Regions from separate parts of the Sulfurovum sp. TSL6 genome, predicted to be linked through region 1. Evidence: riboswitches for the same ligand, from Rfam matches in the RefSeq annotation. Region 1 holds a riboswitch; the other holds the start of a gene.
The links. A riboswitch is a leader RNA that binds a small molecule or an ion and turns the genes downstream of it on or off. The one in region 1 is predicted to bind cyclic di-GMP.
Positions count from the first base shown of each region.

Region 1 (7,829 bases):
AGTAAAGAGTGAGACAGGTAAATATGAAGAAGATCGTATTAGGTTTGGTACTAAGCTTCGCTCTATTAAGTGCAGGCGAGATAAAGATCGCTGTCGCGGCAAATGTAAGTTACGCCATAGAACCACTCAAAACAGCGTTTTATACATTGTCCCCGAAGACAAACATAGAAGTGATCCTGGGGAGTTCTGGAAAACTTACAGCACAGATAAAGAACGGCGCACCGTATGACCTCTTTATGTCAGCAAACATGAAATACCCGGAAGTACTTTATAAAGAGGGGATAGCTGTAACAAAACCTATCGTATATGCACAGGGTGCATTGGCTTATTTGTCTGTAAAGCCACAGGATTTTAGGCAAGGGTTGAGGCTTTTAACAGAGGATAAGATTCAAAAAATAGCCTTAGCAAACCCTAAAACGGCACCTTATGGTGTAGCAGCGGTAGAGGCTTTGAAAAATGCTAAGGTGTATGATGCCGTCAAAGAGAAGTTTGTCTATGGAGAATCAATTTCACAGACCGTTACCTATGCAATGACGGCAGCAGATATAGGATTTATAGCGAAATCTTCACTTTTTAGTCCACAAATGGCATATCTTAAAGAAGGGATACACTGGAGTGATGTAGATGAAACCTTTTATACCCCTATAGAACAGGGAATGGTGATTCTGAAAAAAGCAGAAGGTAACCCTGCAGTGAAAGATTTTTATGACTTTATGTTAAGTGAAAAAGCCCAGGAGATATTGAAAAATTTCGGATATAAGGTAGAGTAAATGCAGGAAATTTTTAATGTAACATCCTTAGATCTAGCACCTTTTATCCTTTCATTTAAACTCGCTAGTGTGACAACAGTGATATTGTTTTTGTTTTCTCTTCCTTTAGCGTGGTATCTCTCTCAAAGCAGATCAAAGACAAAACCTTTTTTAGAAGCCGTTACGGCATTACCGATCGTACTTCCCCCTTCTGTGTTAGGGTTTTATATTTTAGTCGTACTCTCCCCGAACTCTGCAGTGGGAGCTTTTTTTGAAGATCTTTTGGGTGTGAAGTTGGTCTTCTCTTTTAGCGGTTTGGTCGTGGCAAGTTGTTTTTACTCACTTCCTTTTATGGTACAGCCTTTACAAAGTGGATTTGAGTCTTTGAACAAACATATGTTGGAGGCATCCTACCTTGCAGGGAAGAGTAAGTTACAGACTGTGTTTAAGGTTGCATTGCCAAATATCAAACCTTCACTTATCACGGCACTGATCATTACTTTTGCACATACTATCGGTGAGTTTGGTGTAGTGCTCATGGTAGGGGGGAGTATCCCAGGTGAAACGAAAGTAGCTTCGGTGGCTATTTATGAGATGGTTGAGGTGATGGAGTATGGTACAGCACATATCTACAGTGCGTTCATGGTTTTGATGAGTTTTATAGTGCTTTTATCCGTGTATATCTTTAACCACAGTCAGCGTAAAATAGGTGTCGTTTAATGATAGAGATAGACATACATAAAAGACTGCATGGTGCGCATGGTGATATGGATCTTGATGTCAGTTTAGAGATACAAAAGGGTGAGTTTATTGCACTGATGGGTGAAAGCGGTTCTGGTAAAACAACGCTGCTTAGAGTCTTAGCAGGCTTAGAAAATGCAGAAGGTAATATTAATGTGGAAGATGTACTTTGGTTAGCTGATCAAAAAATGCTTCCACCGCAACAAAGAGAGATAGGGTTTATCTTTCAGGATTATGCACTGTTTGAAAATATGAACGTAGAAGAGAATTTACTCTTTGTCAATAATGACAAGGTTCTGGCGCAAAGACTTCTTGAGATGACAGAACTTAGCAGATTGTCACACCGTAATGTAAAAGGCCTCAGCGGTGGCCAAAAACAAAGAGTGAGTCTTTGTCGTGCCATGATGAAAGAGCCAAAGCTTTTACTGATGGATGAACCTCTATCGGCTCTTGATCCTGCAATGCGCACAAAATTACAAGATGAGATACTCAAATTGCACGAAACTTTTGGTACCACAACCATTATGGTAAGTCATGATGCCGATGCTTCTTATCATCTCGCTGATCGTATATGGGTTCTTGATCAAGGAAAGATCATAGCAGATGGGCATCCTGAAGAGATACTTCTCAAAACTTCTACCGTGACTTATACACTTTCAGTATAAGTTGTTCATCGGGGATGAACAACTATACTCTATGTGGTTTCATGGATGATCCTATCTTCAAAATAGGTTTCAAAGAGATGATTCAATGCCTCTAAATCTATAGGTTTTGAAAGGTAGCTATCCATACCTGCACTCATATATTTTTCTCTATCTCCTGCAAGTGCATTTGCAGTGAGTGCGACGATCGGTATATGTGGTTTATGGTTTTTCCTTTCATAACTTATAATCTGTCCCGTCGCTTCCATACCACCCATCACAGGCATTTCAATATCCATGAATATCATGTCATACTCATTTCTCATACGGTGTTCAAGCGCTTCTTGTCCATTATTTGCGATAGTGACACTGATCCCGAGTCGATTGAGTACATTGAGGATCAACTTTTGGTTAATTTTATTATCCTCTGCGACCAGCACATGTACATTTGTAAAGGTAAGATTCTCTTTCGTCTCTAAAGTATCCTCTTTGTCATTCATCATTCTAAGTGTTTTAGAAAAATTCACAGGCTTATAGAGTACCTTATCTATCTGTGATTTGTATCGCTTTAGATTTTTTTTCTGGTCTCCTGTTGAGATTACAACGATCTTGGTATCAAGGTCTAGGAACGGTTTTAGTTCATCATCTCTCTGACGGAATTTATGGTCAATAAAAAGAATATCAGGGAGCTGTGAAGTGCCTTTTAACGCTAAGAGTGATTCATCTGTATAACGCTTGATATTTGCGCCTGTGTAAGCGATATAGGTTTCAAGATTTTTGTTAATGTAATAGTCTGTATCTATATGTGAATTAAGAATACCGACAGTGTAAGAACTCATATCATTGACTTCTCTTTGTGTAGCGCTCTTAGGTTTCTTAAGTGCCAAGGTAAAATAGAAGGTCGAACCTTCATCTTTGACACTTCTAATGCTCAGTTTCCCTCCCATATGGTCTATGAACTTACCTGATATGGATAGTCCCAGACCGGTACCACCATACTTTCTACTTGTACTGACATCTGCTTGAGAAAAAGCTTCAAATATTTTTCCTTGTTGCTCCTTGGTGAGGCCGATACCTGTATCTGAAACTTCAAAGTTGACGTTTACTTTATCCTCATTCTCAAAGAGTTTCTTGATCGATACACTCACTTCACCGTTGGTGGAAGTAAATTTAATGGCATTACTCACAAGGTTCACGATTACTTGAGAGATCTTCGTCGGGTCACCTATCAGTAAGGTAGGCAGCGTTGGGTCCAAAAAGATGTTAAAGTCAATATGGTTTTCTGCCGCTTTAGCTGCATAAGATTCAACAGCGGATTCAAAGACATCTACAGGATCAAACTCTATAGCTTCAAGTTCTATCTTCTGTGCTTTGATCTTAGAGAGGTCAAGAATATCATTGACGATGGTCAAAAGATTTTCTCCACTCTTCTCTATGACTGCAATAAATTCAGCCCGTTCCTCTGGATCATCAGTCTCTTTGAGTAATTGTGTAAATCCAAGAATACCATTCAGAGGTGTACGTATTTCATGGGACATACTGGCAAGAAAGAGGTCTTTGGTCTGATTGCCGTCTTGAATGGTTTTGAGCAAAAATTTATAGATATAGTCAAATTTACCATTGCGGATCAACTTTTGAAGCTCTCTTTGTTGGTTTTCATTCAATACCAGTTTTATATCCTTTAATGTCTCTTCGGAAATTTCTGTATTATTTTGTATCTTGGATTGTATTTTGGAATATAAGCTAAAAAGTTTAAGCAATACAAGTAATAGTATGAATGTTGATCCTCCATACCATGCAAGGATCTTTTCATGTTGTGTGACCGTTTCCTTGTTTATTTTTTGGATCTGGGTACGTAGTAGTGATTGTACTTTGTTAAAGTAGTCCATTTTTATATCTATCTGGTTTGACCACCCAAGGTGAGAAACAGAGTATTTTCCTGATCTTGCTTCATAGGAGATCATGTCGCGTTCTTCAGCAATGATAGTGTTGAACTTCTCTACTGAAAGTAGTTCACCCAGTTTTAACGCTATGGTACTGTCTGCTACTGTATGAAACTGGGGTAAGGTATCTTTGCTTATAAACCGATCCCAAAGTTCTCTCTCTACATAACTCATTTTTCTTGATTCCAGTAAGATGGAAGAGATCAGTAGATTCTCCTGTACGGTGTTCTCTTTCAGGGCAGTATACTTTTGATACATCATCAGATAACTTTGCTTCACCTCAGACTTTTCATCAGCAGCAACCTTTTGTAGTACCTCTGACAATGGGCCAAAAATTTGCTCATGATAGGCATGCAAAAAAATGTCATTATAATTATCATTTAAACTATCCACATCTCTTCTAACAAGTTCCAGTGCTTTAGTAGCGTGTCGAATAAATTTACTATAGTGTGTAAAATGATCGTTCTGTTTGATAAATGTATCTAATTTCAATAGATTTTGATCTGTGTTATTCCTTAGTTCTTTCAGTTTCCTAAAATCATTTTTTTTATGTGTGACGAAGTACGTAGCGCTCTGTATTCTTTCATTGATGATATTGTCTAAAACAGATTCGAAATACTCTACAAAAAAAGAAACCTTCGTATTGTTTTGTGCACTCATATATTTTTGATAAGAGAGATAGGTATGATAAGAGGTCATACCTGTGATACCTATAATCATAATTATGAGTAGGCTAAGTATAAATTTATTTTTCAATATCTTCACGTCGATCCTTTTAATAGCTTTTACTAGTGTAAAGTGTTAGGAGTATATCTCTATCAATAAAGAGAATTTAAGTATATGCTTGATTGTGTTTTTTATAATTTCAACCATATTGAATTCCTTTATTTTTAAAATAATTGAAGCCATGTAAATGAAGATAGAATATGTAGGACAGTCCAAGGGTGTATTCCATTGTGCAGTCTGGCGATCTTTTTTTGGAAAGACCCATGACTTTCTGTCCTTGTTTCACAACAAGTTTAGCTTTTCAACATTTTTACCTTCAAAAATTATACTAAGATAAGATTTAAAAAGCGTTATATAGAAGTATTTAAGTTTATAATTTAAGTCATGATAATACAAATGGTGGCAAGTAAGCTTTTATAACTGATATGAAGATATCCAATATTCGTGATGAAAATGTTTTAGATGTTACAATATATATCATCCGTCGAGCCTTTTTGGGCTATATTAAAACTAATAGAGTAAAATATCGATCATTATAGAGAGCAAAGGAAAAAAATGAGTATAGATAAAGCATTAATGGATAGAAGCGGTGGGAAATGTGAGTTGTGCAGTTCTGAAGAGGGACTGAGTGCTTACACGGTTGCACCCAAAGATGAGGCTATTGTGATTTGTAGTACTTGTGCAGACTCTATAGATGATCCGACAAAGAATGAAAAACATTGGAACTGTCTTCATGACAGTATGTGGAGTACGGAGCCTGCAGTACAAGTCATGGCTTTTAGACTTCTTACGCAACTTGGTGCACAAGACCAACTAGACATGATGTATCTTGAAGATGAAGTAAAAACATGGGCAGAGGAAGGGTTGATCACTGAAGAACAAGAGCCTACACGTGATGCGAATGGTACTATCTTGCAAGAGGGTGATTCTGTGAGCATCATCAAAGACTTACCGGTAAAGGGTGCAGGTTTTACAGCCAAGCAGGGAACTACCGTGAAAAATATCCGTATGGTGCCAGGTGACCCTACCCATATACAAGGCCGTGTAAACGGGACAATGATTTTTATTATTTCGGCATTTTTAAAGAAGCTGTAGTATTTAGATAACAGGGGTTATGATTTAAATCATACGTAGATAATTCAAAAATTTTTAACAAGGATACATCATGATGAGGATCATTAACTATTTTATAGAGAATAGAAGTCTTAATTATGTGCTCCTTGTCTTTATCCTATTTCTAGGTATCAACTCCTATTATAATATTCCCAAAGAACTTTTCCCCGAAATCGCTTTAGACAAGATTTCTATCAGGGGTAGTTATGCAGGTGCCAGTGCGGACAATCTTGATAAAATGGCAGTGCGTGACATCGAAGATGAACTGGGCAATATACAAGGTATAGATAAGATTGAAACAGTGATCAAGTCAGGCACTTTTTCTATCGTTCTCGATCTTAACGACGGCGCAGACAAAATAGATGCTCTCAATAAAGCCAAAGATGCTATCGCACGCAGTAGACAATATCTTCCTGCAGATATGATAGAACCTACTGCAGAGCTACTGTTGCACAATCGACCGCTTATCAGACTTTCGCTCTCTTCTGAACATCTGAGCAAAGGCCAGTTGATAGAAACGGCCAAAGAAGTGAAGTCTAAAATTGCCAGAAACCCTTATGTCAGTGAAGTAAAGATCTATGGTGATGCAGATCAGGAAGTATCTGTGCAGATCAATGAAGAGGCTGTAAGAGCGTATGGATTGGATCCTTTTACGCTTATCGATGCCATCTCAAAAACCTCTTATATCTATCCCATAGGGGATATCAAGCAAAGTGGAAATTATATTTTTCTCTCTACCGTCAATGGTAAAGAAAATAAAGAAGAATGGGAATCAGCACTCATAAAAATAGGAGATCAGCAAGTGAGGCTTGGTGATGTTGCGAAAGTCGATATCACTTACCCTCAAGATACAACACTTTCGACTTTTAATGGACGGAATAATATTACATTGGTGATCTCAAAAGGACCTGAGGGAAATTCTATGCATATTTCCAGAGATCTGCAAACATATGCAAAAGAAAAACTCTCTAAAGAGTTTCCTGAAGTTTATTTTGATTTTTACCAGGACAGTTCCAAACCGGTTAAGGACAGGCTCAATACCGTCATTTCAAACCTGATGTTTGGACTGCTGCTGGTATTCCTCTCTATGACGTTACTGATAAATATACGTATCGCATCTATTGTAGCGATGGGTATCCCTATCTCTTTTGCCATAGGGATCATGTTCCTTTACTTTACGGGGTATTCTATCAATATCGTCTCATTACTGGGAGGACTGATCGTCATAGGTATCGTTGTGGATGATGCGATTGTTGTTTCTGAGAATATCCAGCGACATATTAATGAAGGTTTAGCGAAAAATGAGGCAGTGTATCAAGGGTTAAAAGAGATGGTTTTACCTGTCACTTTGGCAACACTTACAACCATTGCGGCATTTCTTCCTCTGTTCATGCTCACCGGAGAGATCAAAAACTTTATTATCCTTATTCCTATTACTGTGATCATGATCCTTTTGGGATCTCTTCTTGAAAGTTTTTTCTTTCTACCCTTGCATGCGGATGAGGTGCTCAAAAAGCAGAAGAATTTTATCAATTGGGAACCACTGCAGAACAAATATGAAGCGTTGCTGCATCTTGTGATCCGGTTTAAATATATCTTTTTATTCACGTTTGTCATAGTGATACCACTTTTAACCATCCTCACGATCAAAATGCTCAATTTTCAGTTTTTCCCTGGTTTTGATGGCAACTATCTGTATATTACAGGGAAAAGTAATATGGATACGACCATTGAAGAGACAGACAAAATAGCCAAAGAGTTGGAAAAGTATGTGCTTTCAAAAAAAGAGACCTATGCACTTAAATCCACATCTACCGTTGTAGGGTACCGAAGATCACTCGCCGGCGCAGATGAAAATGGGGACAATATGCTCTACATTACCATGGAATTGTATGATATGGAACCCCAGAGTTTTA
Region 1 covers NZ_BPFJ01000001.1:153,438-161,266, forward strand. The annotation lists gene LDM93_RS00725 (TOBE domain-containing protein) at 1-5, shown strand, start outside; gene modA (molybdate ABC transporter substrate-binding protein) at 24-770, shown strand; gene modB (molybdate ABC transporter permease subunit) at 771-1,469, shown strand; gene LDM93_RS00740 (ABC transporter ATP-binding protein) at 1,469-2,155, shown strand; gene LDM93_RS00745 (ATP-binding protein) at 2,185-4,839, opposite strand; cyclic di-GMP riboswitch class I at 5,029-5,108, opposite strand; gene LDM93_RS00750 (alkylphosphonate utilization protein) at 5,356-5,895, shown strand; gene LDM93_RS00755 (efflux RND transporter permease subunit) at 5,966-7,829, shown strand, end outside.

Region 2 (7,829 bases), on a different contig from region 1:
ATATCATCCAATATATCATAGTCATGACCCAGATTTTCCAGGACTTTAGCTAAAACTCTACGAGCCAGTACGAATTTTTTAGCAATAAGAATCTTTTTTTCTTTTGGTGTCTCAATGAGATCTACTGCAGGTTCTTCGAGATTTAGTTCTGGTTCATCAGAGACTTCCATTACCGGAGTGACACTCTCTTCAGGTGTTTCCATCGTTTTCTCTTCTACAACCTTCTCTTCTGTTTTAACAGGTTCTGCGGTCTCACTGCTTGCTTTGTCTGATAAGAATTTGTTGAGTATATAAAGTAATTCTGTCGTTTCAATAGGCTTAGTGATATACTCATCCATACCCTCACTTAAGAACCGCTCTCTGTCACCTTTAAGTGCATTTGCTGTTAAGGCTACGATAGGGATATGCGCTAACTCTTCATCTTCTTCATAGTCAAGGATTTCATGTGTTGCTTCGATACCATCCATCACAGGCATTTGAATATCCATAAAGAGCAGATCATAATCACCACTTCTACGTTTTTCAAATGATTCAAGACCATTGTTTGCGATATCAACCGTGATCCCATGTTCTTCAAGTATACGTCTGATAAGTTTCTGGTTAATGATATTATCTTCTGTAACCAATACTTTGGCATCAAATCTTGTCTGTTGTGTTGCTGCTGTTTCTTTAATCAGTTGTGGCGCTACAGAAGCTGTATTGGTTAAGACAGTTTTTAATTTAGAGAGTGTAACGGGCTTAAAGAGAACACGACTTTGATCAATACCCAGCGCTTCAACTTTATCACGGCTTGTAACATTAGCAATAACAATGAGTTTTGATTTATCCATATTCTGAATAGCATCCAGTATATTTTGTCTTGCTTTGTCAAGATCGATCCAGTAGTTTTTACACGTATCATTATAGTCAAGATCTTTTAGTTCAGCTATGGATTCAAAATGTTTGACAGTCGGACTAAAGTATTCAAACCATTTTTCAAGATTTTTGTCTAGTTTTGTCGGAATCTCTTGCTCATATTTACCTATGACAAGATCGCTGAACGCATGTTCGTAATTGACCTCAGTAGATGCAACCTCTTCCAATGGTAAAGAGAAGAAGAATGAGGTACCATGGTCTTTAGCACTTTCAAGTTCAAGTTTTCCACCCATAAGTTCAACGAATTGACTGGAAATAGTTAGACCAAGACCTGTACCACCATACTTTCTTGTAACCGATACATCGGCTTGAGAAAAGGCATCAAAAATACGAGACTGTTGGTCTTTTGTCATACCAATACCGTTATCTTTTACCGTGAATTTAACTCTGTTGACACCATTGTCATCTGTCTCTTTTACAATATCAAGATTCACTTCTCCACCGTAACTTGTAAATTTGACGGCATTAGAGAGAAGGTTAATAACAATCTCTTTGATCTTTGTCGGATCCCCTTTGAGTTTTGTAGAGATCGTTGGATCCATATAGTAGTTCATATCAATATTTTTCTCTGTTGCAGCAACAGCATAGGTTTCCACTGCACTTTCAAACTCTTCGGCCGCATCAAATACAACACTTTCAATCTCGACCTTGTTACTTTCAATTTTTGAAAGGTCAAGAATGTTGTTGATAATACTCAAAAGGTTTTCAGAACTCTTATCGATAATTGCAAGGAATTCCTCTTGCTCTTCTGAAAGGTTTGTACTACGTAAGATTTCTGTAAACCCAACAATACCGTTCAGTGGTGTACGGATCTCATGTGACATGTTTGCAAGGAAAAGAGATTTTGCTTCATTGGCTTGGAGGGCAATGAGTTTATCATCTTTTGCTGTTTCAACAAGGTCTTCAAGGAACTTATAGGCTTCTTTTGTACCTTCATGCGTATCAAGGTCAATATTTTCAATAGCATGTGAATCGGATGCAAGATATTCATCGCTGGTTTTCATCTCTTCCACTGCTTTGTTAAGTACGTCTTCAAGCTCTTTAATATTTCTTGTAATATCTCTTGCGGTTGTGTACCCGAGGTATGCCAAAATAAAACTCAGCAACCAGATAGCGCCTGCGATAGCAAGAAGTAAAAGTTGTTTCTCAAGGTAGAGGTTACTTTTTTTCCATAAAGCATTTGACACCACAAGTTCTGCTTTTGAAAGCAATGCGATCTTCTGTGTTTGAAGTGCAAACCAGTCTAAAACCTCTTCCGCATAGTCTCCATTATCGATATCCGTTTGAATCGCAGATGATGTCTGGGCTAGGTCATTCATCACTTCTTTAGCTTGATCATTATAGAGGACTTTCTCAAGTTGTTGACGCAATGCACTATTGGCTACTTGCTTAATATCAAAAATATGCGCTTTTGTTTTAAATTCATCCCATAAAGCAATTTCCTCGAACGTTAAAGAAGATTTTTTTGCCATATAGTATGAAATAAACCCTCTTTCAAGTCCACTGTTCTCTTTAGCCGTATAAATTTGTGTAAGTGTATCGATCAGTACTGAAATATCTGTATCAAGAGCATACTTCTTAAGTGTAAGAATCTTGTCAAGCGTTGGAGTAGATAAACCATTTCTATAGGTTTGAAAAAAAGTAGTTTTAAAATCTACATTTTCAGAATCTATCTTTTTTCTCGCTTCTGGAAGTTTACCTATATTTGATACAAGCAGTGTATAAGGGTCTGTCCATTGTACTGTTCTACTTCCTACAAGTTCAACTAAGAATGGAAGGTATACTTTTTTTTCTGTGATTACCTCATATTTAAGGTTTTCAAAAGACTCATCAGTTTTCTCTCGTTGTTTAATAAGTGCATCTTCATACATTTTCTTATCAGTTCCTAGATATAAGGCCGTTAATCCGCTTTCTTTACCTATTTCGATAAGTGATTTGTCCAAAGCACCATTATTGATCAATGTCGTTTTGAGTGCATTGGCCTTTTCATAGTTTACATATGAAGTTACAAAGAAATAACTTGATAGTAGAATGAGCAGGGTAATTGGTACAAGACCAATCAGTTTAAGTCTATTACGTATAGTCATAGTTTATTTCCTTTTATTTTGCTAGCGCATTTATTTGAATTTCGAAAGACAAAAAGTGTCCCCAATAGTCTTTGATTAAAGCTTCTAAATTACTGCTGTCTTCACAAAACTGTATCTTATAGAGCGTATCCGCCAATGGATTGATACGAAGGTTACTTGCGGCTCCTTTAAGGAGATGTCCTATTTTCTGAATGGCATCCAGATCACCCTCTTCATAGGCTTTTAACATCTTTTCAGTCTCAATATGACATTGTTCAATAAAATCATGTACAAATTCTTCAATAAGTTCTACAGGTAAAGAGAGATCATTTGCTGCTTCTTCAAGTTGAAAGTCAAAGTGAATAGGTTTGATACCTTCCAGAGAAATAGTACCGAAGCCCTTTTCACTGACTGTCACTTCTGGTTCAATTTCTTCTTCCTCTACACCTAAAAGATCAATTTTAGCCTCTTCTTGGGTATTAAAGAGTTCCATTTCAGGTTCTGCTTGAACAGTTGGTGCTGTAGTGATTCTTGTGAGTGCCGCGTAAAAAGATGCTACAGTTTCTTTTCTATCATTTACAGATGCAGTATCTATTTTTGCTATGATATCACCAATAAACGGGAGTTGTAATACCTCACCAAGATGGGAAAGTGTTGCAACAGCATCGGAACGTTTCGCACTGTCTTCGCTGATTAGATCCTGTTCTAGTCCCAGTGCTGTATCAATATATTCTTTAAGGAATGTATCGTAGTCTTCATGAGAAACACCGATCTGTTGAGAAACTTTATCTATGTCTATAAGAATCTCAGCAGTATCAATAGCCACTTCCTCTTCTTTATCTGATAACCCCAAGTCAAGGATCTCTGTATCTTCAGTAGAAACATCGAGTGACTCTTCTGCTCTGTCAATAGCTATTTCATCTTCTTTATCTGATAATCCTAAATCAAGGATCTCTGTATCTTCAGTGATTGTATCGAGTGGTTCTTCCACCGTCTCAACGCTATCCTCTGTTTCCTCTTCTGTGACAAGATCAAACAGCTCGTTGTCATCTATAGCAATCTCTATTTCTTCACTTATATCCTCTGTCTCAAGGGGAGCGATACTTTCTACGGTATCATCAAGTGTTAATACAGATAGATCATCTTCTTCTGCTTTTTCTTGCTCTGCTTGTATCTCAACTAATGTGATATTACCAAGCATACTTGAAAGGGGAGTTTTAGATATAGGAAACATTTTATCATTATGATCTGTAGTGATCGTGATATTTGTTTCAGATAAATCAAACTTTGTATCGTCTAATGCAATTTTTAATGATAATTCGTCTATGTGGGACAGTCCACACAATTCTAATAGACTCTTATCCGCAGCGATAATTTGATTTGTTTCGTTTAGTATATAGTACATTTTGTTAACAACTCCTCTTTAGTTACTTTCTTTTTCTAGCAAATCCCTGTAAATAGGAATGGTCTCTGTTACTTCCGTTTCAGATGCTGGTCTTCTGGCTGCAGTATAACCTGTGGTCTCTCCATCCACGACTATAGGTGAAATATGTGAATAAACCCAATAATATCTGCCATCTTTTCTCAAGTTTTTCACGATACCAGTCCACTCTTTTCCCCCTTGTATCGTGTCCCAAAGTTCTTGAAATGCTGCTTTTGGCATATCTGGATGTCTGACGATATTGTGATTCTTGCCTATGAGTTCCTCTTTGGTATATCCAGATATTTCACAAAATTTTCTGTTGGCGTATGTAATGATGCCTTTAATATCTGTAGAACTAACGATCAAGCCTTTTTCAAAGATATACTCTTCATCAATTGGATCAGGTTTATTCATTGTATTGTTTCCCCCCTTTTGTAATGTGTCGCGTAAGAAGTGTAGTTCCAATAAACTTACAGTCATCAAGTTTATTGTTCGCAGCCTGGCAATCTTCATGAGACCCATGGCTTTCTGTCCCCACTTCACAATGAGTTTAGCTTTTTAACTTAGCGTTATTTATAACATAAGATGCACTAGAATATACATGCCTAGTATTATTCAATTTATAACACAGTTCATAAAACTCTATAACAATTAAACTAAAAATCGATTGAATTAAGAGGCTTTTTAGTAAAAAATATTAAATTATGTATGATTAGGGATTATTATTTTTAATAATGTTAGAGATTTTCTTATTCGTAACTTTTTCTATTTCTTCGTAAGATGCGCTCTCTATGGCTTCAAATGTGCCAAAATAATCGATCAACTTTTTGACCGTTGCTTTGCCTATGCCTTTTTTATTGAGAAGCGAAATTTGCGTATCTTCTTTACGTTTTTTGTTTTGATGGTAAGTGATGGCATAACGATGTGCTTCGTCCCTTTGGCGCTGTATCCAGTGTAGACGTTTGTCATTTGCTTTGAGTTCAAGAACTCCCTGGGAGGTATAGAGGATATCTTTGGCTGCACCTTTCGCACGATGTGCTTTGGCGTCGAGTTTCTCTTTGGCTATGGCTATGACATCAAGATTGACATGGGCTTCTTTTAGAAGGGTTTTCGCAAGATTGAGATTGGCTTGTCCTCCATCAAGTATCCAAAGGTCCGGAGCAGGCTGTTCTTTAAAGTTTTCTATCCGTCTAGAGAGCATCTCTTTCATCTGTCCATACTCATCGCGTTCGTGTAGCGTGTATCGTCGGTATGCGGATTTAGCCCATTTGTTTTCATCCCAAACGACCATACCTCCTACGGTCGCTGCACCCATAAGATGAGAGTTATCGAACGTTTCTATGCGGTAAGGGATGACAGAAAGGTCAAAGAGATCTGCTATTTTTTGTTCCATGAGCGTATCACTCTGTGTTTTACGCAATAACTCTTCACAGTTTTGCAGAGCCAAAGAGATGAGTTTGGCTTTGGGCCCACGTTTCGGGGTAAGGATCTCTATTTTTTTGTCAAACCGGGCAGAAAGGCTATGCGCCACCTGTTCCGAGTCTTCAAAAGTATGGGCAGTAAGAATCTGTTTGCAACTATGAGGGGTGTCAATGGTATAAAATTCCAATAAAGCCTGCTTATAGGCTTCATTCTCGTCAAAAATATGGGTATGCCTGAAGTAAGAGTATGCAGAAGAGATGATCTTTCCTCCCCGCATAAAGAGTTTGACGATCACACCTCTTTCATCGCCATTGAGTATGGCAAAGATATCGAGATCCATGGCATTGGCCAAGTCGATGTTTGATGAGATTGTGAGTGAAGAGATGGCATTGATACTGTCGCGCATAGCCGCTGCTTCTTCATAACGTTCTTGCATCGCAAGGTTTGTCATCTTTTCTTCAAGGGTAGAGATAAGATCTTTACGTTTGACAATGGATGTTTTGGCTTGTGTGACGATCTCTCCATACGCTTCAGGTGATACTTTCCCTTCACAAGGTGCCAGACACTTTTTGATCTGGTAGAAGAGGCAGGCTTTCCCCTCTTTTAAACAAGACTTTTTTTGTACAAGAGGATAGACTTCATAAAGAGCGTCAAGTAAGGCTTTCCCACCAGTAGGAAAAGGCCCATAGTAGGTAATGCTTTTTCCTTTGATGACTTTTCGGGTAATCTCAAATCTGGGATATTCAGCAGATTCATCGATATAAATGTAGGGGTAGGTTTTATCATCACGAAGTAAAATGTTGTACTTGGGTTTGAGTTGCTTGATCAGCGAGTTTTCGAGGATGAGGGCATCTTCTTCTGTTTCTACAACAATGTACTCAAGTCTACTGGCTTCATAGAGCATTTTGATGATGCGAGAACTTTGAGCAGGGTTTGGTCTAAATTCAGGAGAAAAACGCCAGTAACTCTTGACTCTGTTTCTAAGATTTTTAGCTTTCCCCACATACAGCAGCTTGCCGCTTGTGTCAAAATACTGGTAAACACCTGCACATGAGGGGAGATCTTGAATTATTGACTGCATGTAACTATGGCTTTAATACGTTCAAACTTTTCTTTGAGTTCTTTATCTGAAGGTGTTTCAAAATTTCCCTTGGCACGTTCATGATAATGAGGGACACTGACATAAGTCGCTTTTTCCTGAGGCATAGCATAATACTTGCTATGGAAGACGACAACCTTTTCAGCCTGCATCATCTGACACCCTTCATCGTGTCTGTTAAGCTGAGTTAATAGGCTTTTTAATAAATCTCTATTATAATTAAGCTCCATTTTAAAACCAGGGTGCGTCACTGCTATGAAGAGTGTATTGTCTTTGATGTATACAAAGGCAACAGCTTTTTGCCATTTGGGACTCAGAAGATCGATATACTTTTGATAACACTCCTGCCGTTTTAATGATTTAAACTGAGGCTGTGAAGATAAATGAGACAAAATCATATTGGCTTTTTTCATAAAGCGATTATAACATCACTTTGCTGTATCATCTTGACAGGGTGTGGATATAAAACCAATCCGGTCTATGTAGAAGAAACTGTAGAGAACAATACAAGTATGAAGACGGAAGGTTAAAGATGCAGAAGTATGATGTGCTGATCATAGGTGCAGGGATAGCAGGACTTTATGCAGCCATGCAGTTACCTGCAAGTAAAAAAGTCTTAGTGGTATGCAAAGATATCCCTTGGGAATGTAATACCTTTTATGCTCAGGGAGGTATGACAACAGCATTGAATGAAGCAGATATCCCTATACATGTAGAAGATACCATGGCCGCAGGTTCGTATCATAATAATAAAGAGGCTGTGGAGATCCTTTCCCGTACTTCACTGGAGACCACTCCTGATATCATTTCTAGAGGGATGGAGTTTGATACAGATGCAACGGGGAACCTTTCATATACGAAAGAGGCTGCACATTCTGTAGAGCGTATTATCCATGCTGGAGGA
Region 2 covers NZ_BPFJ01000002.1:319,829-327,657, reverse strand. The annotation lists gene LDM93_RS06630 (ATP-binding protein) at 1-3,002, opposite strand, end outside; gene LDM93_RS06625 (hypothetical protein) at 3,016-4,386, opposite strand; gene LDM93_RS06620 (PAS domain S-box protein) at 4,405-4,818, opposite strand; cyclic di-GMP riboswitch class I at 4,895-4,969, opposite strand; gene uvrC (excinuclease ABC subunit UvrC) at 5,117-6,907, opposite strand; gene LDM93_RS06610 (DUF721 domain-containing protein) at 6,895-7,338, opposite strand; gene nadB (L-aspartate oxidase) at 7,458-7,829, shown strand, end outside.
Region 2: linked by a shared signal. The riboswitch ahead of LDM93_RS06620 (PAS domain S-box protein) and the one ahead of LDM93_RS00745 (ATP-binding protein) in region 1 are both predicted to bind cyclic di-GMP.